4 regions of the Kitasatospora sp. NPDC002551 genome follow, and region 4 is predicted to be linked to each of the others. Evidence: riboswitches for the same ligand, from Rfam matches in the RefSeq annotation. Region 4 holds a riboswitch; each other region holds the start of a gene.
The links. Region 4 has a riboswitch for cyclic di-AMP ahead of ABT093_RS22035 (C40 family peptidase). Riboswitches for the same ligand answer to the same signal wherever they lie in the genome.

Region 1 (7,697 bases), on a different contig from region 4:
GGGGGTGTGGTGGAACTCGCGGATGGCCAGCCGGGGGCCGGTGAGTCGGACGGGGACCATGGCTCCCGACCCTACCGCCGACCAGCGGTTACGGTTCGTGGTTATGGAAGACGAAGACCTGCGGCTCGCCCCGCGCACCAAGGCCGCCGAACTGCTCGCCTGGGCGGAGGCGCAGGGCCGCGAGCCGGTCGCCGGCGCCCCGCTGCGGGCGGTGCTGGCGCTGCTGGAGCTGGGCGGCGGCAGGATGCGCGACGGCTGGCCCGAACTGACCTCCGCCGCGGTGGAGCACCTGCTGTACGAGCAGCTCCACCTGTACGTCCAGCCGGAGCCGGGGCAGGACCCGCTGGCGTACGGCGCGGCGGTGCGGCTGCTGGTCGACCACCAGCGGGCGGCGAAGCGGCTGAACGCCAAGCGGCAGGAGCGGCTGCACGCCGAGGCCGAGTGGCAGGGCGAGGTGGCGGCCGGGCTGCTGCGCCGGGCGGACCTGGTGACCTGGCCCCGGCTGTACACGCTGCTGCTGCGCGCGGCCGGGGTGGACACCGGCGACGAGGCGGCGGTGCGGGCCTGGCTGGAGGGGTTCCGGGAGCGGTCGCAGGAGGAGCGGTCGGCGGCCTTCACGGCGCTGGAGGCGGACGGCGTGCTGGACCCGGTGGACGACGGGGGCTGGGGTGCCGGGACCCGGCCGCTGGCGGTGGGGATGGCCACCGACGGCGCGCGCCGGCTGCTGGAGCAGGGGCTGATGCGGCGCAGCTACCGGAACCTGGCGGAGCTGACGGCGCTGGGCCGGCCGATGCCGGACGAGCTGGCCGGGGACTTCACGGCGTTCGAGGAGGCCGCGGTCCGGGTGGCGCTGGAGCTGGCCGGCGCGTGGACGGTGCCGGGGCTGCCTCGGCTGCTGGTGGAGGAGTTCCCGGAGCTGGCGCCGGAGCCGGGCCAGGAGGAGATCGACGCCTACCTGGCGGGCCTGGAACCGGCGGAGGGGTTCGAGGAGGACGGGGCGGAATAGCGCCGGTCCGGCGGGACCGTGGATTCGAGCCACCGGGCGGTCGATTCCGGCACTCCTCAAGGGATTCGGGGCCGGCCGCGATTGATGGATCGCACGCGGTGGAATCGCTTGGCCATGTGAAGCGTGACATATCACATGCGCTCCACGGTTCCCTTTGCCCGTTCTCGAAGGAGAGAATTCTGATGAATCGTTTCTCCGCCATCCTGGCGGCCGCCACCGCGCTGTCCTCGCTCGGTGTCGCGGGCGCCGCCCAGGCCACCGCGCAGACCACGGGCACGACGGCGACCACCGCGGCCGCCGCGACGAGCACCTGCGCCAACGGCTTCGCCGGTGTCCTCCAGAACCGCGTCTGCGTCACGGTCGACGGCGCCGGCGTGACGGCCGGCGGCTACACGACGCCGACCCCCGGCTGGACGGCGCAGGACGCCTCGTACAGCCTGACCCTCGGCGTCGTCGGCGGCGCGTCGCTCGGCACCGACAGCGGGACCGGCATACTCCCGCCCGGCGGGCGCGGGTTCGGCTACCTCGCGGCCACCGCGCCGTGCGGCTCCACCGTGACGGCCACCCTCGTGACCACCACGTGGGGCTACGGGGCGACCGCGACCGTCACCGCGCCCGTCACCTGCTGATCCCCCCTTGGAAGAACTCCGCCCCGCCGGACGCGATCCGGCGGGGCGGAGCCCTCACAGTGTCCGACGGGAGGCGTCAGGGGGTGACGCCGTGCTGCTCGAACCAGCTCTCCGGGTCGACGGGGGCGCCGCCGCCGGGGCGGACCTCGACGTGCAGGTGGGCGCCGGTGACGTTGCCGGTGGCGCCGACCTTGCCGATCTGCTGGCCGGGGACGACCTTGCCGGAGCCCTTGATGATCGAGGAGAGGTGGCAGTACCAGATCTCGGTGCCGTCGGGCAGGGTCTCGACGATCCGGTAGCCGTAGGCGCCGGCCCAGCCGGCCGAGGTGATGGTGCCCTGGCCGACCGCGTAGACGGGTTCGCCCTGGTCGGCGGCGAAGTCGAGGCCGGTGTGCAGGTGGGCCCAGTAGCGGGCGCTCTGCCCGTAGTGGGCGGAGAGCCGGTAGTCCTTCACCGGCAGCTTGATGGCGGCGAGCTTGGCCTTCTCGGCCTCCTCGGCGGCGCGCCTGGCCTGCTCCTGCTGGGCGATCTGGGCGGCCCGCTTGGCCTCGGCCTCCTGGGCGGCCTGGACGCGGGCGTTCTCCTCGGCCGCGGTGCGCTGGCTGTCGGCCTGCAGCTGGATGCGGGCGGCGAGGGCGAGGCCGGGGTCGGCGGAGAGCGCGACCGGCTGTTCGTCGGGCGCCTCGACCGCCGGCGCGGCGGCCGGGGTGGCGGAGGCGAAGCCGGTGGCGCCCAGTGTGGCGGCGACGGCGGTGACGCCGAGCAGCGGGGCGGTGCCGCGGGTCTGGCGGGGCATCCGGTGCCGGCTGGTCGGGTCGGCCGGCGGGGCGGTCTCGTCGGCGGGGCCGCCGAACGGGCCGTGCCCGGTGTACGGGCCCGGGTGGTCGAGCAGCCGGGTGCCGGTGGAGGAGCCGGACGGATGTGCCGGGGTGTGCGTCGACGCCACGGAGGCGCGCTCCTTTCCTTCCTTCGCGCCTACCGGGTTAGCTGACGGGTTCGGAGCAGGAAGGTCTCCTACGGCTGGGCCTGGACGGGGCCTGACCCGGCCGATTCACCCCAAGGAACGTGGTTCCCCGGCTCCCTGGCCTGCCCGGAGGCCGGCCGGCGGGATTAGGCGACGGCGCACGGTGCCGTCTGGGTACGGCGTTGCGGACCGCGCTGCGTTATCAAACGTTAATCCGAGAGCCCCCCGATTCCAAGCCATCCGTTGGTGACGGCGGGATACGGATCGGGCACCACGCTGCCCGGTGGGCGATTTGGGACGTTTGATGACAACTGACACTACCGAACGTGTCGGGACGTCAACGAACGGCCCCTCACTTGAGTACGCCTACTCATGTGCGGGCGGGCGCGGCGCGGCCATCCTGGCGCCCATGAGCACACCGATGCAGTCCCGCACCACGGCCGCGTACTACATCCAGGCCGTGCTGTCCTTCACCCTCTCCGCCGCCGCCCTCGGCATCGGGATCGCCTTCCTCCCGGTGGAGCCCTGGACCCGGGCGTTCCTCGCCCTCGGCCTGCTCTACACGATCACCTCCACGTTCACCCTGTCCAAGGTGGTCCGGGACCGGCAGGAGACCACCGAGCTGGTGACCCGGGTCGACCAGGCGCGGCTGGACAAGCTGCTGACCGAGCACGACCCGTTCAAGGTCGAGGGCGTCTGAGCCGCCCCGCGGGCGGGCCGGTCGTGCCGGACGCGCCGATAGCTTGACGGCTAAGGCTATTAGCCTTAGCTTTATGGCTATCGGCGCTCCGCCGACGGTCCCGCCCCAGGAGGCTCCCCATGAACGGCACCACCGCTCCCGTCACCCGCCACCTCGACCTGCCCGGCGGCCGGATCGCCTTCGACGACACCGGGCGCGGCGAGGGCGCCCCGGTCGTCCTGCTCCCCGGGATGCTCGACAGCCGGGCCGCGTACCGGCACCTGCGCCCGCTGCTGGCCGCCGCCGGCCGCCGGGTGATCACCATGGACCTGCGCGGCTTCGGCGAGTCCTCGATCCTCTGGGACGACTACTCCCCCGCCGCGATCGCCGGTGACGTCCTCGCCCTGCTGGACCACCTGGGCATCGAGCGGGCCGTGCTGGCGGGCAGCTCCTACACCGGCGCCAGCGTCGTCAGGGCCGCCGGGGACGCCCCCGAGCGGGTCGCCGGGATCGTCCTGATCGACGCCTTCGTCGAGAACGTGCCGGCGGGCGCCCTGCAGCGCCTGGCGGTCGGCGCGATGGGCGCGCTGCTGGTGCGCTCGCCCGCGTTCTGGGGCCTCTACCACCGCAGGATGGCCTACCCGGGCCCCAAGCCGGCCGACCACGAGGAGTACGTGGCCGCGCTGGTCGCCGCGATGCGCACCCCCGGCCGCAGGACCGCCACCCGCGGCTACGTGCGCGGCGACTCGGCGCCCACCGGCTGGACCGCCGCCGTGCGCTGCCCGGCGCTGGTCGTGATGGGCTCGAAGGATCCCGACTTCGGGAAGCCGGAGCTGGTCGCCGACCGGCAGGCCGCCGCGCTGAACGCGCGCAAGGTGATGATCGAGGGGGCGGGACACTACCCGATGGCCGACCACCCGCGGGCCACGGCCGACGCCCTGCTGTCCTTCCTCGCCGGCCTGGCCTGAGCGCCGCCGCCCCCGCCCCGCGCCCGTCCCGCCGTCCCGACCCGCCCGATCCCGTCCCGCACCGCACCGCACCCAGCCAGGAGAACCGCATGCCCCGAGTCGGACTGACCCCCGAGCAGGTCGTCGGCCACGCCCTCGCCCTCATCGACGAGCAGGGCCCCGAGGCCCTCACCCTGGCCGCCGTGGCCGCCCGCGCCGGGGTCGCCACCCCCTCGCTGTACAAGCACGTCAGCGGCGGCCTGGCCGAGCTGCGCCGGCTGGTGGCCGTCCGGGTGACCGAGGAGCTGGCCGACCGGCTCGCCGAGGCGGCGCTCGGCCGCAGCGGGGACGCCGCGGTCGCCGCCGTCCTGCGGGCGTACCACGCGTACGCCACCGAGCGCCCGCACCGCTACGCGGCCCTGCCGCAGGCGCCGCAGCCGGACCAGGACCTGACCGAGGCGGCCGGCCGGCTGGTCGGGGTGATCGTCGCGGTGCTGCGCGGGTACGGACTGGAGGGGTCCGAGGCGATCCACGCCGCCCGCACCTTCCGCTCGCTGGCCCACGGCTTCGCCGCGCTGTCGACCGGCGGCGCCTTCCAGCTCGCCGAGGACCTCGGGCGGACCCAGGACCGCATGATCACCGTGCTGACCGCCGGCCTGCGCGACTGGCCGCGCCCCTGAGCGGCGGCCCGGGGAGGCCCGGTAACCGCGGGGAGCGGGGAACGCCGAAGGGCCCGGAGCGGGATGCTCCGGGCCCTTCGGTGTGGTGTGGGGCTAACAGGACTTGAACCTGTGGCCTCTTCCTTATCAGGGAAGCGCTCTAACCGTCTGAGCTATAGCCCCGTACCGTCCGGCCCGCCTGGCGGCGGACGTCGTACGGAGAAGGGTACCGGACCCGGCGGGGGTCTCCGCACACCGGGCGTCCCCGGAAACTCGGGCGCCCCGGGACCCGCCGTTCTCCCCACGCCTCACCCGCTTAAGAAATAAGGTATTAAGAATTAACTGCCCCATAAGGAACCGGAGAGGCCGGCCGTCCCGTGGACCCGCGCAGCAGCCCCACCGCGCGCAGTGCCATGCGCTGCGTCCGCTTATTGCTCGGCTGCACCAGCGCCGCCGAACTGCTCGGCACCGTGCTCGCCGAGGGCCCGGGCTGGATCACCGGCGAGGGCTCGGCCCTCTATCTGCTGGACGGCGCCGGAATGCTCCGGCTCTCCGCCTCGCACGGCCTGCCCGACTGGGCGCACGAGCGCTACAGCGTGGTCGACCCGGCCAGTGAGCTGCCCGCCGCGATGGCCCTGAAGCTGCGCCGCCCCTATCTGCTGAGCCCCGAACGCACCAGCGTCGACTACCCGAACCGGAACGCCGGGATGGGCACCGGGATGGTCGCCGTCATCACCCTGCCGATGGTGGTCGACGAGCAGCCGATCGGCGTGCTCGCCCTCGCGCTCGCCCACCGGGGCGCCGTCCCGCAGCGCGACCTGGACGTGCTGGAGACCCTGGCGGACGCCTGCGCGCACCGGCTGGCCTACCTGCTGGAGCACGCCGGAGCGCTCACGGCGCCGCGCACCGGGGGCGCCGCGCCGCACGGGGTGCGCCCCGGGCCCCGCGCCGACGGCGACCCGGCCGCCGGCACGGCCCACCCGCTGCTCTCCCTCGCCGTCCGCGCCGCCGGGCACGGCGCCTTCGAGCGCGACCTGGTCACCGGCGAGACCCACTGGGACGCCCAGGCGCTGCGGCTGGTCGGCCGCCCCGCGCCACCGGACGGCGGGCCCGCCCCCGCGCCCGACCTCGACCTGGTCGTCCACCCCGAGGACCTGCCGGACGTCCAGGCCGCGCTCGCCGAGGCGCTCTCCACCGGCGGCCCGTACCGGATCCGCTACCGGGTGCCGCACCGGGGCGGCGGGGTGACCCGGATCGAGGAGACCGGCGAGGTCATGCTGGACGTGCACCGCCGCCCGGTACGGATCTCCGGGCTGATCGCCGACCTCGACCACGGCCGCTCCCCCGAGGAGCGCCCGCCCGCCGGCCGCTGGGGCGGACGCCGCGCGCGCACCGGGGCCGCCGGGAGGAACGCCGGGGCGAACGCCGACGGGGCGGCGGCCGGGGCGTCCGCCGGGGCCCGGTCGGCGCTGCTGCTGGCGCTCACCCGGGCGCTGTCCCGGGCGGTCACCGTCCGGGACGTCACCACGGCCGTGACCGACGTCGCCCGGCCCGCCTTCGGGGCGGCCGGCATCGTGCTGGACCTGGTCGACGAGGGCCGGCTGCTGCCCGTCGCGCACACCGTCTACGGCGGCCCCCGGCGCACCGAGCTGACCCGGCTGGCCGACCTGTCGGAGGGCGTGATGCAGCGCGCGCTGGCCCGTTCGACCCCGCTGTTCAGCGAGCCGGCCCGGCGCGGACGGGGGCGTGGACGGGACCGCGGGCCCGGGCGGCCGGCGCCGACCGGCACGGGGGGACCGCTCGCCCCGGCCGCGTGGGCGGTGCTCCCGCTGGTCGCCTCCGGCCGGCAGGTCGGCTCCTGTCTGATCACCTTCGCCACCGAGCGGGTCTTCAGCCGCGAGGACCGCACCCTCTACTCCGCCTTCGCGGGCATCCTCGCGCAGTCCCTGGAACGGGCCCGCCTCTACGACACCCACCACCACCGGGCCACCGAACTGCAACGCGCGATGCTGCCGCGCACGCTGCCCCGGCTGCCCGGGATCGCCAGCGCCGCCCGCTACCTGCCGAGCACCGAGGGCATGCAGATCGGCGGCGACTGGTACGACCTGCTGCGGCTGCCCGGCGGCCGGATCGGCCTGGTGATCGGCGACGTCCAGGGCCACAACGCCGAGGCCACGGCGGTGATGGGCCAGCTGCGCAGCGGGCTGCGCGCGTACGCGACCGACGGGCACGATCCCGCCGCCACGCTGGCCCGGACCAGCCGGCTGCTCGCCGAGATGGACACCGAGCTGTTCGCCACCTGCCTCTACCTCACCCTGGACCCGGCCGACGGCACGCTGCGGGCCGCCCGCGCCGGGCATCCGGCCCCGGTGCGGGTCACCGAGGACGCCCGGGCGGTGGAGCTGGATCTGCCGGGCGGCCCGCCGCTGGGCGTCGCCCCGGACCGGCCGTACCCGCTGGCGGTGGAGCACCTGACGCCCGGCGAGACGCTGCTGGCCTACACCGACGGCCTGGTGGAGGACCGCGAGGAGGACTACGACGAGTCGGTGCAGCGGATGCTCGGCGGACTGGAGCTGTGGGCCCGCAACGCCGGTCCGGTGTGGCTGGAGCCCGGCCCGGCCCTGGAGAGACTGGCCGATCTGCTCACCCTGAACGTCACCGAACGGCGTTCGCGGCCGGACGACGTCGCGTTGCTGCTGTTGCACCGGTTGTCAGCTGTGCACCAGTGGGGCTGATGGGACACCGATCGGGGGTCCACGGAGCGTCCGGTCGAGTCCGAAGCCGTGCGGATTGGCGCGGTATTGACAGGATAT
Region 2 (7,697 bases), on a different contig from region 4:
GGACGCCGACGAGGCCGACGGCACGCGCGCCGGCGGGCGGCACGCCGCCCAGTAGCACCCCGTCACGCGGAAGGGCCCGGAACGGACGCACCGCCCCGGGCCCTCCTCGCGTTCCCTACCGGCCCACCCGGGTGGTGGGCGCGGCGGCGTCCTTCAGCTTCAGCGCGGGCACCTGCACCGGCCGCGACTGGCCGGCCAGCGTGGGCACCGCGGCCGCGGCGGCGTTCCACTGCGGCTGGGCGGTGCCCTCCTCGCCCGCCCGGCGCACCTGGAGCACCTCGGTGGACCCGGCCCGGCGCAGCAGGACGTTCTTGGGCGGACCGGCCTGCGGGTCCAGCCACAGCTCGTTGCCGCCGAACTCGCAGTCCAGCACCAGCACGTCGTCCGGCTTGCCGTCGGCCCCGGCGCGGAAGGCGATCCCGGCCCGGCGGTAGCCGGTGAACCGGCAGCGGCCGAAGGTGACCGACTCCCCGGCGAGTTCGTGCCGCGCGGTGGAGACCGCGAAGTCGCTCTTCCCGGCCGCGTCGATCAGCAGCCCGTCGAAGACGGTGCCCCGGTCGCGGCCGAGCGAGTGCAGCGCCACTCCCCCGCCCGCGTTGCCGTACAGCACGCTCGCGGTGTAGTCGAAGTCGTTGAGGTAGGCGCCGTGCTCGATGCCCCAGCCGCCGTTGTGGTACGCGGCGAACTCGGTGACCACGTGGTGCTGCTTGGCGTTGAGCCAGACGAAGATGCCGTCCTGCAGGTTGTTGTGGGCCAGGCAGCGCTGAAAGGTCCAGACGCCCTCGCTGTTCTCCGGCCACTCGAAGCCGGAGGCGCCGTTCGCCCCCTGCACGCCGACCGCCACGCAGTCCAGCGCCTTGCCGCCGGTGCCCGCGCCGAGGTTGAAGCCGGTCAGCCGGTAGGCCCGGGGGTTGGGTTCGAGCAGGGTGCGGGAGGCGACGCAGGACTCGTAGACGATGTCGTCGGACGGCTGCTGGGGGGTGCGGGTGTCCAGCGGACCGTCCCACCAGTAGGCGTCCTCCCAGGTCTCGTGGCTGATGCAGCTGCGGAAGGTGATGCCGTGGCTGGCGTGCGGGACGTACGCGTGGCTGCCGGCGTCGCGGACCACCACGCCCTCGACGACGGTGCCGCGGGTGGCGTCGCCGAGCCGGTGGAAGTGCAGTCCGTACCGGCCGAGCACCGGCGCGGTGACCGGGGCGGTGCCGTCCGGTCCCTTCCAGGTCTCCCTGGTGTCGGCGCGCGGGCCGACCCAGCGCAGCGCGGCGTGCCGCACGTCGGCCCGGCGGGAGCTGGTGAGGTGGACGTGGGTGCGGCCCCAGGCGGTGCCCTCGACCCGGACGCTGCGGGTCAGGTTGAGCACCTCGGCGCCGACGGTGACGCCCCCTCCGGCGGCGACCCGGGGGTGGGCGTACCGCAGCGGGGCGTCCAGGGTGACGGTGGTTCCGCTGACGGACCGGATGGTGACGAGGTCGTAGCCGGCGGCGAAACCCTCCTGGTCGGGCGGGCCGGTCGGGGTGACGGCGAGTTCGTCGCCGGGCAGCCAGCCGGCCGGCGGGGAGGTGAGGTTGACGACCGTGTCGCCGGCCCCGAGCTCGCGGTCGGCGCGGACCCAGGCGGTCTTGGCGGCGCCGTCCAGCCGCAGGTAGCCGGCGCCGGTGACCCAGAGGCCGACGTCGGTGTCGACCACCTTCATGCCGTCGCCCTGGAACCGCTTCTCGTCGACGCCGGGGAAGCGCAGGGTGTGGACGTGGCCGCCGTCGGGGGCGAGGGCCAGGGCGCCGCGGACCTCGACGTTGCCGGCGGCGGCGAGGGTGACGGTGCGGTCGGCGGCGAAGGTGAGCGCGCCGCCCGGCTCGACCAGCAGGGAGCCGACCTCGGCGTCGGTGTCGAGCAGGACCCGGTCGGTGATCCGCACCGCGCTGCGCGGTCCCGGCGGGCTGCCGCCCCAGCCGGCCCGGTCGGACCAGCGGCGGCCGCCCTGGTCGACGGTGGGCGCGGGGGCGGGCTGCTCGGGGGCGCCGGTACCCGGGGGGCCGGTGCCGTCCGGCGGGGCGGCGCCGTGGCCGCCGTCGGAGCCCATCGGGCCGGCGGCCTCGGTCGGGGTGGTCCCGATGACCGCGGCCGGGGTGACCAACCGGGTCTCTCCGGTCAGCGAGCGGCGCAGGATCTCCTCGCCGCTGATCGCCGCGAAGGCGGTGCCGACGGCCAGCCAGCGCAGTAGTGCCCGGCGGGTCAAGTGAGTTCGGGACGGTTCGGTCGGGATGTCCGCTCTGCGGTGCTTTGCCCGGCGATGCGCTCCGCGTGGCCGGGCGGCCGGACGGGGGGTGTTCGGCTCCTCGTCGATGCCCATCGGTGCGTAGCCCTCTCTCCGGACGGCTGCGGCGGTGCCGGCGCGCCGCCGACGCTCTGAAGCATAGGCAGTTGCGTTGGCCACGACCGGCGTTGCGGAAAACCGGTCATTTCTGATCATGAAGGACAGCCGCTCAGCACGGATTTCGCAAACCGTGACGAGCGTCACACATGTTTGCGGTTTGAACGCGCCTCTGCTTAACGTGCTCCCCGTTCGTGGCCACACGGACCCAGCACGTCCGCGACGCCGAGTCCTGCCGTCGGGCGCGCTGGCAGCGCAATGCACCACGGCAGGAGCGGGGGAACCACAGGTAGTTCGCCCAGGACCGGTCCTCGGACCGGCCCCGGGCTAGGGGTGAAGCCGCGTCCACAGCGCGGCCGGGCAACTCCGGCCCGAATCCGACAGCTCACCTCGCAGGCGTGGGAGAGGACCACGTCTTCATGCTGCCCACCAACGGCACCCGACTGTCCGGCCGTACCCGTCGCGCGATCGCCGCCCTCGGCGTCGCGGGCATCGGCCTCACCGTCCCCGGCCTGACCGCCGGCACCGCCTCGGCCGCCTCCGTCGCCACCTGGGACAAGGTGGCCCAGTGCGAGAGCGGCGGCAACTGGAGCATCAACACCGGCAACGGCTTCTACGGTGGCCTCCAGTTCACCAACTCCACCTGGTCCGGGTTCGGCGGCACCGCGTACGCCGCGCGCGCCGACCTCGCCACCAAGGACCAGCAGATCGCGATCGCCGAGAAGGTCCTGGCCGTGCAGGGCCCCGGCGCCTGGCCGGTCTGCTCGGTCAAGGCCGGTCTGACCAAGGGCGGCACCCCGGCCGCGGTGGACACCTCCGCCGCCGCCAAGCCGGCCACCCAGGCCCCGGCCGCGCAGACCCCCGCCGCGCAGGCCCCGGCCGCCAAGCCGGCGGGCAAGCCCGCCGCGCAGCCGCAGGCCGCCACCACCGCGCCCGGCACCGCCCCCGCCGCCGAGCAGCGCCAGAGCGACCGGCAGTGGCGTCAGCAGAGCGGCCAGCAGGCCTCCGAGGCCTACACCGTGGCCGCCGGCGACTGGCTGTCCACCATCGCCGACGAGCAGCACGTCCAGGGCGGCTGGCAGCGCCTGTACGAGCTCAACCGCGCCACCCTGACCGACGGCCCGCACGCCATCTACCCGGGCCAGCGGCTGAGCCTGGGCGACCGTGCCCAGGGCCAGGGCTTCGACTGGTTCAACCGCGCCCAGGGCGACACCCGGGCTCCGTCCGCGCAGACCCAGACCCAGGCCCAGACCCCGGCCACCAAGCCGGCGAACAAGCCCGCCGCGCAGGCCGAGACCCCGGCGCCGGCCCCGACGGCCACCGGCAGCATGGCCGCCGCCGTCGCCTTCGCCCAGTCGAAGGTCGGCCAGGCCTACGTCTACGGCGGCACCGGCAACGGCGGCTGGGACTGCTCCGGCCTGACCCAGGCCGCGCTGCGCGCCGCGGGCATCTCCGTCCCGCGCGTCGCCGCCGACCAGGCCGCCGCGTCCACCCACGTCTCGCTGGACGCCCTCAAGCCGGGCGACCTGCTGTTCTGGTCCAACAACGGCAAGGACTCCGGCGTCTACCACGTCGCGCTGTACATCGGCGACGGCAAGTACGTCGAGGCCGCCAACCCGAGCTCGGGCGTGCGGACGCAGACCGTCGCCAACTGGGCGCCGGACTTCGCCGGCCGGGTCTGATCCCGTCACGCCGCGGCCCCCGGGGAGAGTCCGGTCGCTCCTCCCCGGGGGCCGCGGCATGCCCGGACGCGGGCGCGCGAAGAGCGGCCATGGTCAAACCGGGGCCGCACCGGGCATGCTGCTGCCCTGCACCCGAGGAGGAGTCACCATGGCCCAGGTCACCGTCACGCTCGACGCCAACCTCGCGATCGACGCGATGATGCTGTCCGGCACCAGGAACCCGCAGGACGCCGTCGAACTGATCCTCCGCGACTACCTGGAGCGGGGCCGGCGCACCGAGACCCGCACCGGCGACGCCGCCGACGGCCACCGGGTCACCCAGGACCGCCCGGTCGCCCAGGAGGGCTGAGCGGCCGCAACGCCGAAGGGGCCCGGGAGCACATCCGCTCCCGGGCCCCTTCGGCACCCTGATCGGCGCACGGGCCGCTCAGTACACGGCTGCTCAGCGCGCGCGGGCGCCGGTCGAGCCGCGCATCACCAGCTCCGGCTGGAACATGAACTCCCCGCGCTGCGCGGCGTTGCCGCCGACCTCCTCCAGCAGCGCGTCCACCGCCGCGGTGGCCATCGCCTCCACCGGCTGGCGCACGGTGGTCAGCGGCGGCTCGGTGAAGGCGATCAGCGGCGAGTCGTCGAATCCGACCACCGAGATGTCCTGCGGCACCGCCAGGCCCCGCTGCCGGACCGCCCGTATCGCGCCGAGCGCCATCATGTCGCTGCCGCAGACGATCGCCGTGCAGCCCTTGTCGAGCAGCGCCCCGGCCGCCGCGTGCCCGCCCTCCACGCTGAACAGCGTGTGGTGGACGAGTGCCTCGGCCTCCTCCCGGCTGCGCCCGAGCACCTCCCGCATGGCCGCGGTGAAGCCCTCGATCTTGCGCAGCACCGGCACGTACCGCTGCTGGCCGACCGCCAGGCCGATCCGCTCGTGGCCGAGTTCGGCGAGGTGCTGGACGGCCATCCACATCGCGGCCCGGTCGTCCGGCGAGATGAACGGCGCGTCGATCCGCTCGCTGTAGCCGTTGATCAGCACGAACGGCACCCCGCGCCCGGCCAGCCGGGCGTAGCGGTCGTGGTCGGCGGTGGAGTCCGCGTGCAGGCCGGAGACGAAGACGATGCCCGCCACGCCCCGGTCGACCAGCATCTCCACCAGTTCGTCCTCGGTGGAGCCGCCCGGCGTCTGGGTGCAGAGCACCGGCGTGTAGCCGTGCCGGCTCAGCACCTGCTCGATCACCTGGGCCAGCGCCGGGAAGATCGGGTTGCTCAGCTCCGGCGTGATCAGCCCGATCAGGCCCGCGCTGCGCCGGCGCAGCCGGGTCGGCCGCTCGTAGCCGAGCACGTCCAGGGCCGCCAGCACGGTCTGCCGGGTGGCGGCCGAGACGTTGGCCTTGCCGTTGAGCACGCGGGAGACGGTGGCTTCGCTGACCCCCGCCTGCGCCGCGATGTCTGAGAGTCGCGCCGTAGTCACGATCCCAGAGCCTATTGCAACCACGTCAGACCTCCCACCAGTCGGTGCTGTCCGCGGCGAGCACCGCCTCGCCGTCCGCCACCACCGGGTCGGCGCCGGCGGAGGTGAGCAGCAGTCGGCCGGGGGCCGGTATCCGGACCGGGGCGCCGGTGGTGTTGACGGTGCAGACGAAGGAGCCGCGGCGGAACGCCAGGGTGCCCTCGGGGCCCTCCAGCCACTGGACGTCCGTGCCGGCGCCGAGGTCGGGCCGCGCCTTGCGGACGGCCAGCGCCGAGCGGTACAGCTCCAGGGTGGAGGTCGGATCGCCGGTCTGCGCCTCGACACTGAGGCCGGCCCACTCGGCGGGCTGCGGCAGCCAGGACGGTCCGCCGGCGCTCGGGCCGAAGCCGTAGGGGGCCTCGGTGCCGGACCACGGGATCGGGACGCGGCAGCCGTCGCGGTAGCCGTCCTGGCCGGCCTGACGGAAGAACGACGGGTCCTGGCGGACCTCGTCGGGCAGGTCGGTGACGTCCGGCAGGCCGAGTTCCTCGCCCTGGTAGACGTAGGCGGAGCCGGGCAGCGCGAGCATCAGCAGGGTGGCGGCGCGGGCCCGGCGCAGGCCGAGTTCGCGGTCGCCGGCGGTGCGGATCTGGGTGCCCAGGCCCGGCGGGTTGGCGAACCGGGTGGCGTGCCGGGTGACGTCGTGGTTGGAGAGCACCCAGGTGGTGGGGGCGTCGACCGGGCGCATCGAGTCGAGCGAGAGGTCGATCACCGCGCGCAGCTCGGCGGCGTCCCAGGAGGTGCCGAGGTACTGGAAGTTGAAGGCCTGGTGCAGCTCGTCGGGGCGCACGTAGTTGGCGGTGCGCTGGACGGTCGGGGTCCAGGCCTCGGCGACGCCGATCCGCTGCCCCGGGTACTCGTCGAGGATCCCGCGCCAGCTGCGGTAGATCTCGTGCACGCCGTCCTGGTCGAAGAAGGGCATGACGTCGTTGCCGAGCAGCTTGAGCTGGTCGGCGCCGCCGAGGTCGGGCAGGCCGGGGGCCTTGACCAGGCCGTGGGCGACGTCGATGCGGAAGCCGTCGACGCCCATGTCCAGCCAGAAGCGCAGGATGGAGCGGAACTCGTCGGCGACGGCCGGGTTCTCCCAGTTGAAGTCGGGCTGCTCCGGGGCGAACAGGTGCAGGTACCAGTCGCCGGGGGTGCCGTCCGGGTCCTCGGTGCGGGTCCAGGCCGGGCCGCCGAAGATGGACTCCCAGTCGTTGGGCGGCAGTTCGCCGTTCTCGCCCTTGCCGGGGCGGAAGTGGTAGCGCTCGCGCAGCGGGGAGCCGGGGCCCTCGCGCAGGGCGCGCTTGAACCACTCGTGCTGGTCGGAGGAGTGGTTGGGGACGAGGTCCACGATGATCCGCAGGCCCAGCTGGTGGGCGTCGCGGATCAGCGCGTCGGCGTCCAGCAGGGTGCCGAACACCGGGTCCACGGCGCGGTAGTCGGCGACGTCGTAGCCGGCGTCGGCCTGCGGGGAGGCGTAGAACGGCGAGAGCCAGACGGCGTCCACGCCGAGGTCGCGCAGGTAGGGCAGGCGGCTGCGGATGCCGGGCAGGTCGCCCATGCCGTCGCCGTTGGAGTCGGCGAAGCTGCGCGGGTACACCTGGTAGATGACCGCGTCCCGCCACCAGCCTCTGTCCGCGGCGGCACCGGCCTCGTGAGCGGTGGCGTCGGCGGCGGGCCGGGAGGTGTCGGCCAGGTTCTGGGTCATGGACGGTATCCCTTGGGAAGTGGGGGCGGAGCGGTCGGGACGTCGAGGGGTGACGTCGTTCAGGACTTCGAGGCGCCGGCGGTCAGGCCGGTCACCAGGTGGCGCTGCACCAGGTAGAAGAGGACCGAGGAGGGGATGGCGATCAGCACGGCGGTCGCGGCCATCAGGTTCCACTGGGCGTCGTGCTCGCTGACGAAGGTCTGCAGGCCGACGGCCAGGGTGTACTTGTCGGAGCTGAGCATGAAGGTGGAGGCGAAGGCGACCTCGGCCCAGGCGGTGAGGAAGGAGTAGAAGGCGGCGACCGCCAGGCCCGGGCGGGCGAGCGGCAGCACCAGGCGCCAGAAGGTGCCGAACGGGGTGAGCCCGTCGACCCGGCCGGCCTCGTCGATCTCCACCGGGATGGTGTCGAAGTAGCCCTTCAGCAGCCAGGCGCAGTACGGCACGGTGGTG
Region 3 (7,697 bases), on a different contig from region 4:
CAGGGCCGCCGTGAGGGCGGGCGGCAGCGGGGTGTGGTGGAGCAGGGTGAGGCGCCGGGTCGCGCGGGTCAGGGCGACGTAGAGGTCCGGCGCGCCCTGGGCGAGCAGTGCGGCCGGGTCGACCAGCACGACCGCGTCGAACTCCAGGCCCTTGGCCTCGCGGACGGTCAGCGCCCCGAGGGCGGCGGCGCCGGCGTCCGGGGCGATCACCCCCAGGGTGCCGGTGCCGGTGGGCAGCGCGGCCAGCGCGGCGGCGTAGTCGCCGTCCGGAACGGCGACGGCGCCCGGGCGCTCGGGGGTCTCCCGGACGGCCTCGGGCGGTTCCTGGCCGGGGGCGTGGGCACGGAGCACGGCCGCCGCCGGCGCCATGATCGCGGCCGGTGTGCGGTAGTTGACGGTGAGCCGCTCCTCGCGCCAGCGGCCCGGCAGTTCGCGGTCCAGCAGCTCGCCCCAGGACGACCGGGCGCCGGCCGGCGAGGCGGTCTGGGCGAGGTCGCCGACGATGGTCAGCGAGCGGGTCGGCACCCGGCGCAGCACGGCCCGCCAGGCCATCGCGGACAGCTCCTGCGCCTCGTCGACCACCACGTGCCCGTACGCCCAGGTGCGGTCCTCGGCGGCGCGCTCGGCGGTGGTGCGCTCCGGGCCGGAGTCGCGGAAGCGCTCGGCGAGCAGTCCGGCGTCCAGGGTGGCGTCGCCCCGCTGGCCGGTGACGGTGAGCACGCCCTCGGCGTAGGCCCGTTCCTCGTCCAGGGCCCGGTCGGCGGCGCGGGAGCGGGCCCGGGCCAGGGCGCCGTCCTCGCCGAGGAGCTCGGCCGCCTCGTCGAGCAGCGGGACGTCCCCGGTGGTCCACGGCGCTCCGGGCGGGCGCAGGACGGCGGCGCGTTCGGCGGGGGAGAGGCCGGGGGCCGCGGCGGCCAGCAGCGCGGAGTCGGAGAGCAGCCGGTCGAGCAGCCGGCCGGGCGTCAGGAGCGGCCACAGGGCGTCGAGTCCGGCGCGGACCTCGGGCTGCGACCAGAGCTCGCGCGGGGCGTAGCGGGCCTCCTCCTCGTCGTACGGGCGGCCGAGGGAGAGCGCCTGGGCCACCGCCAGGGCGTCGAGCAGGGTGCGCAGGAGGAAGCCGCGGGCCCGGTTGTGCGGCAGGCGCAGGCCGCGCGCGGCCGCCCGGGCCTCGGCGCAGACCCGGCGGGGCAGCCGCAGGTGCTCGCCGAGGAGCAGGTCGCCCTCCGGCAGCCGCTGGTGGGCCGCGACGGCGCGCCGGAGCACCTCGGCCATCCACGGTCCGCCCTTGACCACTGCGGCGGCGGGTGCGTCCTCGGCGGTGGCGCGGACGCCGGGGAACAGTTCGCCGACGGTGCGCAGCACCACCTCGGTCTCGCCGAGCGCGGGCAGCACCTGGTCGATGTAGCGCAGGAACGCCGGGTTGGGCCCGATCACCAGGACGCCGCGCCGCTCCAGCACCGCGCGGTGGGTGTACAGCAGATAGGCGGCGCGGTGCAGCGCGGTGACCGTCTTCCCGGTGCCGGGGCCGCCCTGGACGACCAGGGCGCCGGGCAGCGGGGCGCGGATCACCCGGTCCTGCTCGGCCTGGATGGTGGCGACCACCGTGGCCATCCGGCCGGTGCGCTCGCGGTCGAGGGCGGCCAGCAGCGCCGCCTCGCCGACCAGGCCGCGCCGGCCGCGCTCGTCCAGGGCGCCGAGGTCGAGCGCCTCGTCGTCCAGCCCGGTGAGGGTGCGGCCGCGGCTGTGCAGGTGGCGGCGGCGGACCAGTTCGCCCGGGTCGGCCGGGGTGGCGGTGTAGAACGGGCGGGCGGCGGGGGCACGCCAGTCGACGAGGACCGGCTCGTAGGTCCCGGCCGCTTCGTCGGTGAGGCCGATCCGGCCGAGGTAGTGGACGGTGCCGTCACGGTGGTCGAGGCGGCCGAAGCAGAGGCCGCGTTCGACGGCCTCCAGCCGGGCGGAGCGGCGGGCGGCCTCGGCGGCGCGCACCTCGCGCTCCAGCCGGGCCTGGTGCGTGCCGCCCGGGCCGGCCTCGTGACCGGCCGCCGCGAGGGTGCGGCGGGCGCGATCGCGGGCGGCGTCCAGGTGGGCGTACAGGCCGGTCAGGCGGGCCTGTTCGGTGCGCAGCGCCTCGGCGAGGCGGTCGTCCGTTCCGGCCGGTCCGGAGGGAACCGCTGGAGATCCGTTCATGGGTGTGGTATCCTTGCGGTGAGGAGTTTGTGCAGTCCTTGTTGACAACTGCTCAAGTGTCCCAGCCTACCCGAGCCCGGGCCGTTCCGGCTGACCTCGGCTGTTAGGCTTGCGAAGCGTGAGCGCGAAGCCCCAGATCCCCAATGTCCTGGCCTCCCGGTACGCCTCGGCGACCCTGGCCCAGCTCTGGTCCCCCGAGCACAAGGTGGTCCTTGAGCGCCACCTCTGGCTCGCCGTCCTGAAGGCCCAGCAGGACCTCGGTGTCGAGGTGCCCGCCACCGCCGTCGCCGACTACGAGCGGGTGATCGACCAGGTCGACCTCGCCTCCATCGCCGCCCGCGAGCGGGTCACCCGGCACGACGTCAAGGCCCGGATCGAGGAGTTCAGCGAACTCGCCGGCCACGAGCAGATCCACAAGGGCATGACCTCCCGGGATCTGACCGAGAACGTCGAGCAGTTGCAGATCCGGCAGTCGCTGGAGCACGTGCGCGACCGCACCGTCGCCGTGCTGGTCCGCCTGGGCCGGATCTCCGCCGAGCACGCCGAGCTGGTCATGGCCGGCCGCTCGCACAACGTGGCCGCGCAGGCCACCACCCTGGGCAAGCGCTTCGCGTCGATCGCCGACGAGCTGCTGGTCGCCTTCCGCCGCCTGGAGGAGCTGATCGCCCGCTACCCGCTGCGCGGGATCAAGGGCCCGGTCGGCACCGCCCAGGACATGCTGGACCTGCTCGGCGGCGACACCGACAAGCTCGCCGAGCTGGAGCGCCGGGTCGCCGCGCACCTCGGCTTCGACAACGTGCTCACCAGCGTCGGCCAGGTCTACCCGCGCTCGCTGGACTTCGAGGTGCTGACCGCCCTCGTCCAGCTGGCGGCCGCGCCGTCCAGCCTGGCCAAGACCATCCGTCTGATGGCCGGCCACGAGCTGGTGACCGAGGGCTTCAAGGAGGGCCAGGTCGGCTCCTCGGCGATGCCGCACAAGATGAACACCCGCTCCTGCGAGCGGGTCAACGGCCTGGCCGTGATCCTGCGCGGCTACGCGTCGATGACCGGCGAGCTGGCCGGCGACCAGTGGAACGAGGGCGACGTCTCCTGCTCGGTGGTCCGCCGGGTCGCGCTGCCGGACGCCTTCTTCGCCTTCGACGGCCTGCTGGAGACCTTCCTGACCGTCCTCGACGAGTTCGGTGCCTTCCCGGCCGTGATCGAGGCCGAGCTGGACCGCTACCTGCCGTTCCTGGCCACCACCAAGGTGCTGATGGGCGCGGTTCGGGCGGGCGTCGGCCGGGAGACCGGGCACGAGGTCATCAAGGAGCACGCCGTCGCCTCCGCGCTCGCGATGCGGGCCGGCGCCCGGGAGAACGAGCTGCTGGACCGGCTGGCGAACGACGAGCGGATCCCGCTGGACCGGGCCGCGCTGGACGCGCTGCTGGCCGACCGGCTGTCCTTCACCGGTGCGGCCGGGGCGCAGGTCGCCGAGGTCGTCCGGCAGATCGAGGCCGTCGCGGCCGCGTACCCGGAGGCCGCCAAGTACGCGCCGGGCGACATTCTCTGACGAAGCGCCGTCTGCCCGCCCCGGTTCGGGGCGGGCAGGTGACGCCCCGAACCGGGGGGTGCGCCGGTGCCGAATGGCCGGAGCGCCCCGGGCAGGCGAGTCACCGCCCCGTCGCCGGTCAGGCGGCGGGGCTCTCGCCGTGCTCGGCCCGGGTGGCGGCGGGGTGGCCGGGGTCCAGGGGCGGGGCGTTGGTGGCGCACGCGTAGCGGCAGTCCGGCTCGGCCACCGGGTGCGCGTCCTCCGGGGCCAGGACGTTGCCGTGCACGGTGACCAGCGCGATCAGACCGCCGGCCACGAGCAGCCCGGCGCAGATCAGCATCGCCGTGCGGAAGGCGGAGTCGACCGCGTCGGGGACCCGGTAGGCGTCGCCGCTCAGGCCGGCCAGCGCGGGCAGCGCGGCGACCGCCAAGAGGCCGGCCGCCCGGGCCGCGGCGTTGTTGACGCCGCTGGCGATGCCCGCGTGCCGCACCTCCACCGCCGCCAGCACGGTGGCGGTCAGCGGGGCGACCAGCAGCACCATGCCGCTGCCCATCACCGCGGCGGCGGGCAGCACGTCCGTCCAGTACGAGGCGTCGGGGCCGATCCGCAGCATCAGCAGCACGCCCGCCGCGCAGAGCATCGGGCCGACGGTGAGCGGCAGCCGGGGGCCGATCCGCTTGCCCAGCCGGCCGGCCCGGGCGGACAGCGCCAGCATGATCACGGTGATCGGCACCAGGGCCAGCCCGGAGACCAGCGGGGAGAAGCCGGAGACGATCTGCAACTGGACGACCAGCAGGAAGAAGACGCCGCTGAACGCCGCGTAGACGGCGAGGGTGACCAGGTTCACGGCGGTGAACAGCCGTGAGGAGAAGAGGCCGAGCGGCAGCATCGGCTCCGGGGTGCGGCGCTCGACGGTGATGAAGGCGGCGCCCAGCAGCAGGCCCGCCACGCCGGTGACCCAGACCACGGCGGACAGGCCGTTCCCGGCGGCGGTCAGCGCATAGGTGACCGTGCCCAGCGCCAGGGCGGCCAGCACCGCGCCGAGCACGTCGAAGCGGCCGGTCGCGGACTCGTCCCGGCTCTCCGGCACGTGCCGGGCGGAGACCACCACCACCAGCGCCGCCAGCGGCAGGTTCAGCAGGAAGATCCAGCGCCAGCCGGGCCCGTCCACCAGCCAGCCGCCGAGGAACGGGCCGACCGCCGCCGAGACCCCGCCGAACCCCGACCAGAGGCCGACGGCCGCCGAGCGGTCCTCCGGGTGGAAGACCGCCTGGAGCATCGCCAGCGAGCCGGGGGTGAGCAGCGCCCCGCCGATGCCCTGCACGGCACGCGCCAGGATCAGCACCTCGATGGTGGGCGCGGCGGCGCAGGCCGCGGAGGCGGCGGCGAACCAGACCACGCCGAGCAGGAAGACCCGGCGCCGGCCGTACCGGTCGCCGAGCGCTCCGCCGAGCAGGATCAGGCCCGCCAGGGTGAGCAGATAGGCGTTGAGCGTCCATTGCAGGGCGTCGAGCTGGGCGCCGAGATCGGCGCCGATCCGGGGCAGCGCGACGTTCACGACGGTTCCGTCGAGCATCGCCATGCTGGAGCCGAGCACCGTCGCCAGAAGTACCCAGCGACCCCGCGCGGTGCTCAACCGCAGGGTGCCGGCCTCGGAGGTGGCCACGGCCCATGGTCCGTCCCGCGGGGCCGACGTGACAAGGGTCACCGGGGGTGTGTCGGGGGATCTCCGCTGCGTGAGTGATCGTGTGCGTACCGACTCCGATGTCGGCGCAGGGTCGTGGATCACCTGCGCACTGTGAATGGATTGTGTGCGTACTGTGCATGCCTTTTCGGCGGAGTGTCACGGGGGTGCGGACTTTGGTCCCGGGTCGTGGAGATCGACATTGCTTCACCCGAACGGATGAGTTTTAGTTCAGCGACCGCCCGGCGTCAGCCCGGGTGGCCACCGGGTGGAACGCCTAGTCCTGCCGCTGCCCGGTGGTACGCAACGAACTCTGTACGGCAGGAGCGGGGGACCCACAGGTAAGTCGCCGGACCCGAATTCTTCGCGGACCGGCTTGGGGTGAAGCCGCCTTTCACGCGGCCGGGCAACTCCAGCCCGAACCCGACAGCTCACCTCGCAGGCGTCGGAGAGGACATTTTCCATGCCCGCACAGGCTCGTCGTATCGCCCTGCCCCGCGCCGCCCGGATCGGCATCGCCACCGCCGTCACCGGTGCCGCCTTCGCCCTCCCGCTGGTGACCACCGTCACCGCCCAGGCCCACGAGGTCCCGGCCGCCCCGGCCGCGAAGACCGCTCCGGCCGCGAAGACCGCTCCGGCCGCTCCCGCCGCCCCGGCCGCCCCGGCCGCCGCCCCGGTCGCGGACAGCTACAAGGTCGTCGGTGGGGACACCCTCTCGAAGATCGCCGCCGCGAAGAACGTGGACGGCGGCTGGCAGGCGCTGTACGAGCACAACCGCTCGGTCATCGGCGCCAACCCGAACCTCATCTTCCCGGGCCAGCAGCTCGCGCTCGGCGCCAAGGCCGCCCCGGCCGCCAAGCCGGCCGCGCCCGCCGCCAAGCCGAAGGTCTCGCAGGACGCGGTGAAGCCGGCCGCCCCGAAGCCGGCCGCCCCCGCCACCACCGCCGCCAAGCCGGCCGCCCCGGCCGTCAAGCCTGCCGCCCCGGCCGTCAAGCCCGCCGTCCAGCCCCAGACCGTCGCCGCCCCGGTGGCGACCCCGGTCGTCGCCGCCACCTCCGGCTTCGTCGCCCCGCTGGCCAACCCGAAGCTCGGCACCGCCTACGGCGTGGCCGGCTCGATGTGGGCCTCCGGTCACCACACCGGCGCCGACTTCGTCGCCTCGACCGGGACCCCGCTGCGCGCCATCGCGGCCGGCACCGTGGTGAAGGCCGGCAACGGCGGCGCCTACGGCAACGAGGTCGAGATCAAGCTCGCCGACGGCAAGTACGCCCAGTACGCGCACCTGTCCTCGATCGGCGTCAAGGTCGGCCAGACCGTCACCGTCGGCCAGCAGATCGGCCTCTCCGGCGCGACCGGCAACGTGACCGGCCCGCACCTGCACTTCGAGGTCCGCACCGGCTCGGAGTACGGCTCGGACATCGACCCGATCGCCTACCTGCGGGCGCACGGCGTCTCGATCTGACCCTCGGGCCGGATCGCACCAGCCACCGCTGGGTGCGGGGCGAAACGACTCCTCCGGAATGGTCATGTCGGGTGACCGCTCGACCGGGTGATCGCCGCACCTCCAGTGGACCGACGGGCGCGGGACACGCCCGTCCGGCCGGCCCGGTTCGCGAGACCTCTCGCGGGCCGGGCCGGCCGTCGCCGTTTCCGGTCGAACGGGACGACCGGGGCTTCGAACGGCGCGTCAACCCTGTGAGGGTGACGGCGGGTCACCTCTCGTTGCGGGCTCGCCCGCCGCGCCCCGATGCTGTCGGGCAGTCATCGTCCGACCGGTCCGGCGGGCGGCACAGCCACGGCGGGTGAAGGGGGCCGGATGGCCGACCAGAGCGGGCAGGCGGAGTCGCGCCCGGAGGTGGACCGGCTGAAGGCGGACTCGGTCGGCCTGCCGGGCGTGGTGTTCATGGCGGTCGCCACGGCGGCGCCGATCACCGCGATGACCGGCAACCTCCCGATCGTCATCGGCCAGGGCAACGGCGCCGGCGCGCCCGCCGCGTACGTCTTCGCGACCCTGGTGCTCACCGTCTTCTCGATCGGCTACGTGGCGATGGCCCGCCATCTCACCTCGGCCGGGGCGTTCTACGGCTACATCTCGCACGGGCTCGGCCGGGTCGTCGGGATGGCGTCGGGTCTGCTGGCGGTGCTCGCCTACATCGTCTTCGAGGCGGCGGTGATCGGCTTCTTCGCGTACGCGCTGCGCGGGCTGGTCGCCGCGCAGCTGGGGGTGGAGCCGCCCTGGGGCTGGTACGCGGCGCTCGGGCTGCTGGTGATCGGGGTGATGGCCTGGTTCGACCTGCA
Region 4 (7,697 bases):
AGTGCGGCGCGCCGGAGCCGTCGCTGCCCGGCGAGCGCAGCCTGAACGCGATCCGGGTGAGCTTCGGCGCGGGCACCCCGGACGAGCACGTGGACCGGTTCCTGACCGCCGTCCGCGAGCTGGTCACGGACGGCGCCGCCTGGACCTACCGCAACGAGGGCGGCCGCTGCGTCGCGGACACCCGCCGCGAGGGCTGAGCGGGGCAGCGGCCGGGCGGGGGCGCGTCCTACTCGTCCAGGCCGATCGCGAAGGCGGCCTCCAGGTCGTGCTGGGAGTAGGTGCGGAAGGCGATCTGGGTCTCGGTGTGGGCCACGCCCGGGACCTTGTTCAGCCGGCCGGGGATCACCTCGGCGAGGTCGTCGTGCCGGCCCACCCGCACCATCGCGACCAGGTCGTAGCCGCCCGTCACCGAGTAGACCTCGCTGACGCCCTCGATGGCGGCGATCGCCTCGGCGATCTCCGGGATGCGGTCGACACTGGTCTTGATCAGGACGATGGCGGTGATCACGGTGGCGTACTCCTTTGTGAGGTGCCGCCAGGGTATCGGGAGCCGGCCGCACCGTCGCGGGGGCGGGTGGCCCGCGGACGGCGCTCGGCCAGGGTGCAGGCGTAGAGGAACCCGGCCGCGAAGCCGATCACGTGCACCAGGTACGCCACGCCGGGCCCGGCGGAGTGCACCGACCACCACTGGAGGACGAACCAGAGCCCCAGCACCAGCCAGGCCGGGAAGCGCAGCGGCAGGAAGAGCAGCAGCGGGACGAGCGTGGTGACCCGGGCCCGCGGGTGGAAGCGCAGATAGGCGCCGAGGACGGCCGAGATCGCCCCGGAGGCGCCGATCAGCACCCGGGTCGCGTCCGCCGAGTGCGCCTCGGCGAGCGCGAAGCCGTAGGTGGTCAGCACCCCGGACGCCAGATAGAAGAGGACGAACCGGGAGCGCCCCAGCCGCCGCTCCACGGTGGGCCCGAAGACGTGCAGGAAGAGCAGGTTGCCGAGCAGGTGCAGCCAGCCGCCGTGCAGGAAGAGCGCGCTGAGCACGGAGAGTGCCGGCTGCTTGCCCGGCGTGGGCGCGGCCGGGCAGCCGGGCACCGGCTCGGGGGCCTCGGCGAGCTGGCCGGTGGTCAGCGGGCGCCCGGTCAGCAGCTCGACGGGCACGGCCCCCCAGCGCTGCTCGTAGCGCTGCTCCGCGCAGACCCGGCTCTGGCCCCGGCCGTAGAGCGGGTTCAGCCCGGCGGCCGGACCGAGCAGGAAGACCGCGGTGTTGAGCGCGATCAGCGCGTAGCAGACGGCCGGGGCGGTGGCGGCCGGCCGGCCGCGGCGCGGCCCGGGGTGGACGGGGAGGACCGGGATCGCCATGGGCCCCAGCATCCCCCGTCGCCGAGCGGGCACCGCGCGCGGTTACGGCAGGTGGGCTACCGCCGGGGCCGGTCGGCCGGTGACCGCGAAGGTTGCCCCAGGCAATAGGCTTGGGGCGGGCAATCCCGCCTCCCGCCGCCGACGCCGGGGCTCCGGGGGGAGCGCCTGAGCCCGTTCCGGGACCACCCGAGAGGACCCCCGATGACCGTCCCCGCCCTGACCGCCGAGACGCGCTGGCGCTGCACGCTCTGCGGCAATCTGACCCGCTTCGACGTGACCCGGACCGCCCGGGTCACCGAGTTCCTCCACTTCGACCTGGCCGGCGAGTCGAAGATCGAGGAGACCCAGGTGCTCAGCGAGACGGTCGAGTCCGTGCGCTGCCGCTGGTGCAACGCGGTCGACCAGGTCGAGCTGGTCGCCCGCCCGGGCGCGGCCGACGACGCCGGGGCCCCGGGGCAGGCCTGACCGCCTGAACCGTGCGGCGGGCGGTGCAGGGCGTGGCCGACCGCCGCACGGGACAATACAGAGAGAACGCACGGAGTGTGACGGGGGTGGCGGCCGGGGCCGTACCCCGCTGGACCAGGATCGGAGCCGAGGACGTGGTGGACGCAGCGAAGGAGCCCGCCGGGCCGCAGGGGCGGCAGCCCGCTGTGGACGCGCAGGCGCCGGACGCGGCAGGGGCCGCCCCCTCCGGCACCGGCGCCCCGGCCGAGGCGGCCGCGGGCGAGGAGTCCGGCGGCGGTGACGATCCGGCGGCAGCCGTCGACGGTTCGGTCCGGGACGCCGGGGGCACCAGGGACGCCGGGAACGGCGCGGCGGGCGGCGCCGAGACGCTGGACCGGCCGCTGCCCGAGGGCGTGCGCCGGCGCGTGGTGGGGCTCGCCTCCGACGCGCTCGGCGGGCTGCCGCTCGCGGAACTGCCCCAGTCGCTGCGTCAGTACGCCAAGTTCACCCCCGCCCGCCGGGCCAAGTACGCGGCGACCGCGCTGGCGGCCGCCCTGGAGGCGGAGCCGGCCTTCCGCTCGCGGATAGCGGAGCGGCTGCGGCTGGGCCAGCCGGACCTGGTCAGGGCGCTGGAGTCGGGCACCGTGCCGGGCGCCGCCGACCCGATGGACGTGGCGGCCGCCGCCTATCTGGTGCGCTCCGCCGGGTGGAGCCGGCTGGTGGCGGAGGCCGGCGAGGAGGCCGAGCGGGCGGGCGCCGAGGGCGCGGCGGCCGAGGCGGCCCGGCTGGTCGAGAAGCTGCAGGGCGAGCTGGCCGAGGTGCGCTCCGCGGCGCGGGCGGACCTGGAGCGCCAGCGGACCGAGTCGGAGGAGGTCCGCCGGGAGGCGGACTCGCTGCGCCGCAGACTGCGGTCGCTGGAGAGCGACACCCGCCGCGCGCAGGCGCAGGCCCGCAAGCTGGCCGCCGAACTGGAGGCGGCCCGGGCGCAGGCGGCGGCCGAGCGGAGCGCGGCGGAGAGCGAGGCGCGCCGGCTCCGGCACCGGGTCACGGAGCTGGAGAACGCCGCCGAGCAGGGCCGCCGCTCGGCCCGCGAGGGGCGCAGCGTCGAGGACATGCGGCTGCGGCTGCTGCTGGACACCGTGCTGCAGTCGGCGCAGGGGCTGCAGCGGGAGCTGGCGCTGCCGGTGTCCCAGATCCGCCCGGCGGACCTGGTGGAGGCCGTGGTGCCGGGCTCGGCCTCGCCGCACGACGTGGCGCGCCGGGGCCTGGCCGAGGACGATCCGGCGCTGCTGGACCAGCTGCTGGCGATCCCGCAGGTCCATCTGGTGGTGGACGGCTACAACGTGACCAAGACCGGCTATCCGACGCTGCCGCTGGAGCAGCAGCGGATCCGGCTGCTGGGCGGGCTGGCGATGCTGGCGCAGCGCACCCAGGCGGAAGTCACCTGTGTGTTCGACGGTCAGGACCTGGACGTACCGGTGATCATGGCGCCTCCGCGCGGCGTGCGGGTGCGGTTCAGCCGGACCGGGGAGACGGCGGACGAGCTGATCCGCCGGCTGGTCCGGGCCGAGCCGCAGGGGCGCCCGGTGGTGGTGGTCTCCACCGACCGGGAGGTCGCGGAGGGCGTGCGGAAGGCCGGCGCGCGCCCCGTCGCGTCGGTGCTGCTGCTCAACCGGCTGGCCCGCCCGTAACCCTTCCGGGGTGTGAGCCGGTCGGTATGACGGCTGGTCAGCGGCCCGATTGCGATGTTGTGCGAATTCGGTGAAGTCAGAGGGGCGGTTCGCGTTCACGCGAACGGGGGAGTGGCGCGAAACGTGGATCTTCACTAGGGTCTGGCGTCAAACCTATTTTCCGGATTCTCACCCGTTCGGGTGAGGCCATTGGAAGAAGGAGCCGGTCCCTTGGCCTCCCACCGCCGTCCCAAGCAGCCGAGCCGCGCGCGGGTCTCCGTGCTCACCGCTGCCGCTGCGACCGCGGTCGCTCTCTCCGCGCAGGTCGCCGCCCACGCCGCGCCCAGCCCGTCGCCGAAGAAGGACGACGTCAAGGCGCAGATCGACCAGTTGCAGGAGGAGGCCGAGCAGGCCACCGAGAAGTACAACGGCGCCAAGGAGCGGGCCGACCAGCTGCGCAAGCAGGCGGACCAGCTCCAGGACCAGGTGGCCCGCGGCCAGGACCAGATGACCCAGCTGCAGGCCGGTCTGGCCGAGGTGGCGGGCGAGCAGTACCGCACCGGCGGCATCGACCCGTCCGTCCAGCTGATGCTCACCTCCGACCCGTCCGGCTACCTGGACAAGGCCTCCAGCGTGCAGCAGGCCAGCTCCAGCCAGGCCGAGGCGCTCAAGGGCCTGCAGGAGCAGCAGCGCCGGCTCGACCAGCAGAAGGCCGAGGCGGCCGCCGTGCTGGCCTCGCTGGACAGCACCACCAAGGACCTCAACCAGACCAAGGCCGAGGTCAACAAGAAGCTCCGGGAGGCCCAGGAGCTGCTGAACTCGCTGAGCGCCGCGGACCGCGCGGCCCTGAAGGCGGCGCAGCAGCAGGCCGACCGCGCCTCCCGCGGTTCCGAGCGCACCGACCTGGGCAGCCTGCCGCAGGCGAGCGGCAAGGCGGGCTCCGCGGTCGCCCTCGCGATGAGCAAGCAGGGCTCGCCCTACGGCTGGGGCGACGTCGGCCCGAGCACCTTCGACTGCTCCGGTCTGATGGTCTGGGCGTACGGCAAGGCCGGCGTCTCGCTGCCGCGCACCTCGCAGGCGCAGGGCAACTACGGCACCCGGGTGCCGTCCCTGTCCGAGGCCCAGCCGGGCGACCTGGTCATCTACCGGGACGACCGCAGCCACGTCGGCATGTACATCGGCAACGGCATGGTGGTCCACGCGCCGCGCACCGGTGACGTGGTGAAGGTGATGAAGGCCGACGCCATGAAGATCAACACGATCCGCCGGGTCTGACGGGTCGCCACGACACGCCCGAGGGGCCCGCTGGGGCTCCTGTGATCAGCGCCACCTCCGGTCGGAGGTGGCGTCGGCGTTTCGAGCGCGCTTTCGACCATCTGACGGACAATGATCAGCCCGCCGTGGGGGTGTGATCACATTCGGTCATATTCACAAGGGAACTTGGGCATTCTTCCGGCTTTTTTCTGACAAGGATTTGAACGGATCACGGATCTGTTACTAGGGTCGTGCCTCGAACCACGCACAGTCGATCACCCAGCCTGGGTGGCGGCGGGGTTCGCCGCCGAGTTCGCGAAGCAGCGGGACGGGGCTTCGGGTAGCCCGTCCGAACGAGGGCCCCGCAGTCCGGGGTCCGCTGTGGAACGGAGCCGGGGAACCACGTTCCTCCGGGGTGAATCGGCGCCAGGCCGGCCGCGCGAGCGGCGGGTGAGGCGTCGTAGGGCACGCTTCCGCCCGAACCCGTCAGCTCACCCGGTAGGCGGATGAGGAAGAAGGAGTCCGCCTTCGTGGCGTCCCATCGTCGTCCCAAGCCCGCCGGCCGCGCCCGTGTCTCGATCCTGACCGGTGTCGCCGCCGCTGCCGTTGCCCTGTCCGCGCAGTCCGGCGCCCACGCCGACCCTGCGCCGACCAAGGACCAGGTCAAGGAGCAGGTCGACCAGCTCAACGAGCAGGCCGAGGTCGCCACCGAGAAGTACAACGGGGCCCAGGCCAAGCAGCAGGAGCTGCAGAAGCAGGTCGCCGAGCTGCAGGACAAGGTGGCCCGTCAGCAGGCCGTGGTGATCGAGGCGCAGGGCGGCCTCGCCGAGATCGCCGGTGAGCAGTACCGCACCGGCGGCATATCGCAGACCGTCCAGCTGATGCTCTCCGCCAGCCCGGACAACTTCCTCAACCAGGCCGACGCCCTGAACCAGGCCGGTTCGACCCAGTCCGGCGCGCTGAAGGAGCTCCAGGAGCAGCAGCGCAGGCTCGACCAGGACCGCACCGAGACCCAGACCAAGCTCGCCGAGCTGGAGTCCACCACCCAGCAGCTGAAGACCTCCAAGGAGGAGGTCCAGGGCAAGCTGCAGAAGGCCCAGGACCTGCTCAACACGCTCACCGAGCAGGAGCGCCAGGCCATCCGCGCCGCCGAGGAGAAGGCCGCCGCCGAGGCCAAGGCGAAGGCGGACGCCGCCAAGGCCGAGGCCGCCAAGGCCGCCAAGGAGAAGGCCGACGCCGAGCGCGCCTCCCGCGACACCAACCGCAGCAACCTGAGCGCGCAGTCCGCGCCCTCCTCGGCCCCGGCCTCGGCCCCGGCCGCCGCGGCGTCCAAGCCGGCCGCGCCGGCCGCGCCGGCCGCCAACAGCTCGCGCGGTGCCGCCGCGATCGCGGCCGCCGAGAGCAAGCTCGGCGCCCCGTACGTCTACGGCGCCACCGGCCCCAACTCCTTCGACTGCTCGGGCCTCACCGGCTGGGCGTACGCCCAGGCGGGTGTGTCGCTGCCGCGCACCTCGCAGGCGCAGGCCACCGCCGGCACCCAGATCGGTTCGGACATCTCCAAGGCCCAGCCCGGCGACCTGGTGATCTTCTACGGCGACCGCCACCACGTGGGCATCTACGTGGGCGGTGGCCAGGTCATCCACGCCCCGAAGCCGGGCGCGTCGGTCCGCTACGAGTCGGCGTCCAACATGCCGGTCAACACCATCGTGCGCCTCTGACCGACGGTCGGAACGCCCCGTCAGGCCCGGTCTCCCCCGAGGGAGGCCGGGCCTGCGGCTTTTCCCGGCCCCGCCGGGACGCTCGGTCCGCGAACCGATCTGATGTCCGATCAGTGTCCGAATATTCGGGTTCGGAGGGGTTTGGAATCGGTTGCCCTGACTCGCTAACGTCTGCCACCGGACGCCCGCTTCGACAGCCGCCCGCTCCGGTGCGGCGGCGGGCCGGGCCCAGGATCGGAGCCGACGTCGCATGGCCGTGCACCGCCGTTCCCCGCTGTCAGGTGCGCACGCGTTCGCCCGGGCGCTGGTGCTCACCGCGGCGGCGACCACCGCGCTGGGTGTGGCGGCCGCAGGCAGCGCCCGGGCCGCGCCCGGCTCGCCGGACGCCCCGGCCGACCGCAAGGACGTCAAGGCGCAGGTGGAGCAGCTCTACGACGAGGCCGAGCAGGCCTCCGAGCGGTTCAACGCCGCCCAGGAGGCCCAGCAGAGGCTCCAGCGCGAGACCGGCACGCTGCAGCAGCAGGTCGCCCTCGCCCAGGACGAGCTGAACCGGCTGCGCGGCGACCTCGCCACCGTGGCCGGCGCCGAGTACCGCGGCGGCGGGATGGCGCAGACCGTCCAGCTGATGCTCTCCACCGACCCCGAGGGCTACCTCACCCGGGCCCGCACCCTGGACCAGGCCGCCGTGCGGCAGAATGAGACCCTGCACGAGCTGCTGGGCCGTCAGCGGGTGCTCGACCAGCGCCGGGCCGAGACCACCGCCAAGCTCGCCGAGCTGGAGGAGATCCGCAGGGCGCTGGCCGAGAGCAAGCAGGAGGTCCAGCAGCGGCTCGCCAAGGCGCAGCGGCTGCTCAACAGCCTCGGCGCCGCCGAGCGCGCCCGGCTCGCCGCCCAGGACGCCCGGGAGGCGGAGCAGCGCGCCACCCGCGGCACCGACCGGCTGGACCTCGGCAGCACCCCGCCGGCCTCCGAACGCGGCGCCGCCGCGCTGGCCGCCGCGGTGCGGATGATCGGCTCGCCCTACGTGTACGGATCCACCGGGCCCAAGGCGTTCGACTGCTCCGGTCTGATGTACTGGAGCTGGCGGCAGGCGGGAGTGACCCTGCCGCGCACCTCGCAGGCCCAGGCGCGCGCCGGGCAGCGGGTCGGCCTCTCCGAAGCGCGGCCGGGGGACCTGGTGATCTTCTACCGGGACATGCACCACGTCGGGATGTACGCCGGCGGCGGGGTGATCGTGCACGCCCCCTACCCGGGTGCC

Region 1: another riboswitch for cyclic di-AMP. It lies ahead of ABT093_RS04020 (M23 family metallopeptidase); the one in region 4 lies ahead of ABT093_RS22035 (C40 family peptidase).
Region 2: another riboswitch for cyclic di-AMP. It lies ahead of ABT093_RS36725 (transglycosylase family protein); the one in region 4 lies ahead of ABT093_RS22035 (C40 family peptidase).
Region 3: another riboswitch for cyclic di-AMP. It lies ahead of ABT093_RS06980 (M23 family metallopeptidase); the one in region 4 lies ahead of ABT093_RS22035 (C40 family peptidase).

The regions. Positions count from the first base shown of each region.
Region 1 covers NZ_JBEOWI010000003.1:23,404-31,100, forward strand. Annotated here, with positions in the region: gene ABT093_RS04005 (GNAT family N-acetyltransferase) at 1-60, opposite strand, end outside; gene ABT093_RS04010 (hypothetical protein) at 104-1,006, shown strand; gene ABT093_RS04015 (hypothetical protein) at 1,189-1,635, shown strand; gene ABT093_RS04020 (M23 family metallopeptidase) at 1,712-2,581, opposite strand; cyclic di-AMP (ydaO/yuaA leader) riboswitch at 2,594-2,762, opposite strand; gene ABT093_RS04025 (YiaA/YiaB family inner membrane protein) at 3,009-3,299, shown strand; gene ABT093_RS04030 (alpha/beta fold hydrolase) at 3,419-4,246, shown strand; gene ABT093_RS04035 (TetR/AcrR family transcriptional regulator) at 4,336-4,905, shown strand; tRNA gene ABT093_RS04040 (tRNA-Ile) at 4,994-5,067, opposite strand; gene ABT093_RS04045 (SpoIIE family protein phosphatase) at 5,262-7,619, shown strand.
Region 2 covers NZ_JBEOWI010000076.1:15,057-22,753, forward strand. Annotated here, with positions in the region: gene ABT093_RS36715 (hypothetical protein) at 1-55, shown strand, start outside; gene ABT093_RS36720 (hypothetical protein) at 116-2,236, opposite strand; cyclic di-AMP (ydaO/yuaA leader) riboswitch at 2,623-2,783, shown strand; gene ABT093_RS36725 (transglycosylase family protein) at 2,770-4,053, shown strand; gene ABT093_RS36730 (hypothetical protein) at 4,202-4,402, shown strand; gene ABT093_RS36735 (LacI family DNA-binding transcriptional regulator) at 4,496-5,515, opposite strand; gene ABT093_RS36740 (glycoside hydrolase family 13 protein) at 5,541-7,247, opposite strand; gene ABT093_RS36745 (sugar ABC transporter permease) at 7,307-7,697, opposite strand, start outside.
Region 3 covers NZ_JBEOWI010000005.1:33,075-40,771, forward strand. Annotated here, with positions in the region: gene ABT093_RS06965 (HelD family protein) at 1-2,187, opposite strand, end outside; gene purB (adenylosuccinate lyase) at 2,306-3,736, shown strand; gene ABT093_RS06975 (MFS transporter) at 3,855-5,381, opposite strand; cyclic di-AMP (ydaO/yuaA leader) riboswitch at 5,692-5,859, shown strand; gene ABT093_RS06980 (M23 family metallopeptidase) at 5,863-6,861, shown strand; gene ABT093_RS06985 (APC family permease) at 7,216-7,697, shown strand, end outside.
Region 4 covers NZ_JBEOWI010000026.1:36,113-43,809, reverse strand. Annotated here, with positions in the region: gene ABT093_RS22065 (aminotransferase class V-fold PLP-dependent enzyme) at 1-197, shown strand, start outside; gene ABT093_RS22060 (Lrp/AsnC ligand binding domain-containing protein) at 227-508, opposite strand; gene ABT093_RS22055 (rhomboid family intramembrane serine protease) at 505-1,353, opposite strand; gene ABT093_RS22050 (hypothetical protein) at 1,555-1,818, shown strand; gene ABT093_RS22045 (NYN domain-containing protein) at 1,956-3,488, shown strand; gene ABT093_RS22040 (C40 family peptidase) at 3,699-4,742, shown strand; cyclic di-AMP (ydaO/yuaA leader) riboswitch at 5,089-5,241, shown strand; gene ABT093_RS22035 (C40 family peptidase) at 5,252-6,439, shown strand; gene ABT093_RS22030 (C40 family peptidase) at 6,690-7,697, shown strand, end outside.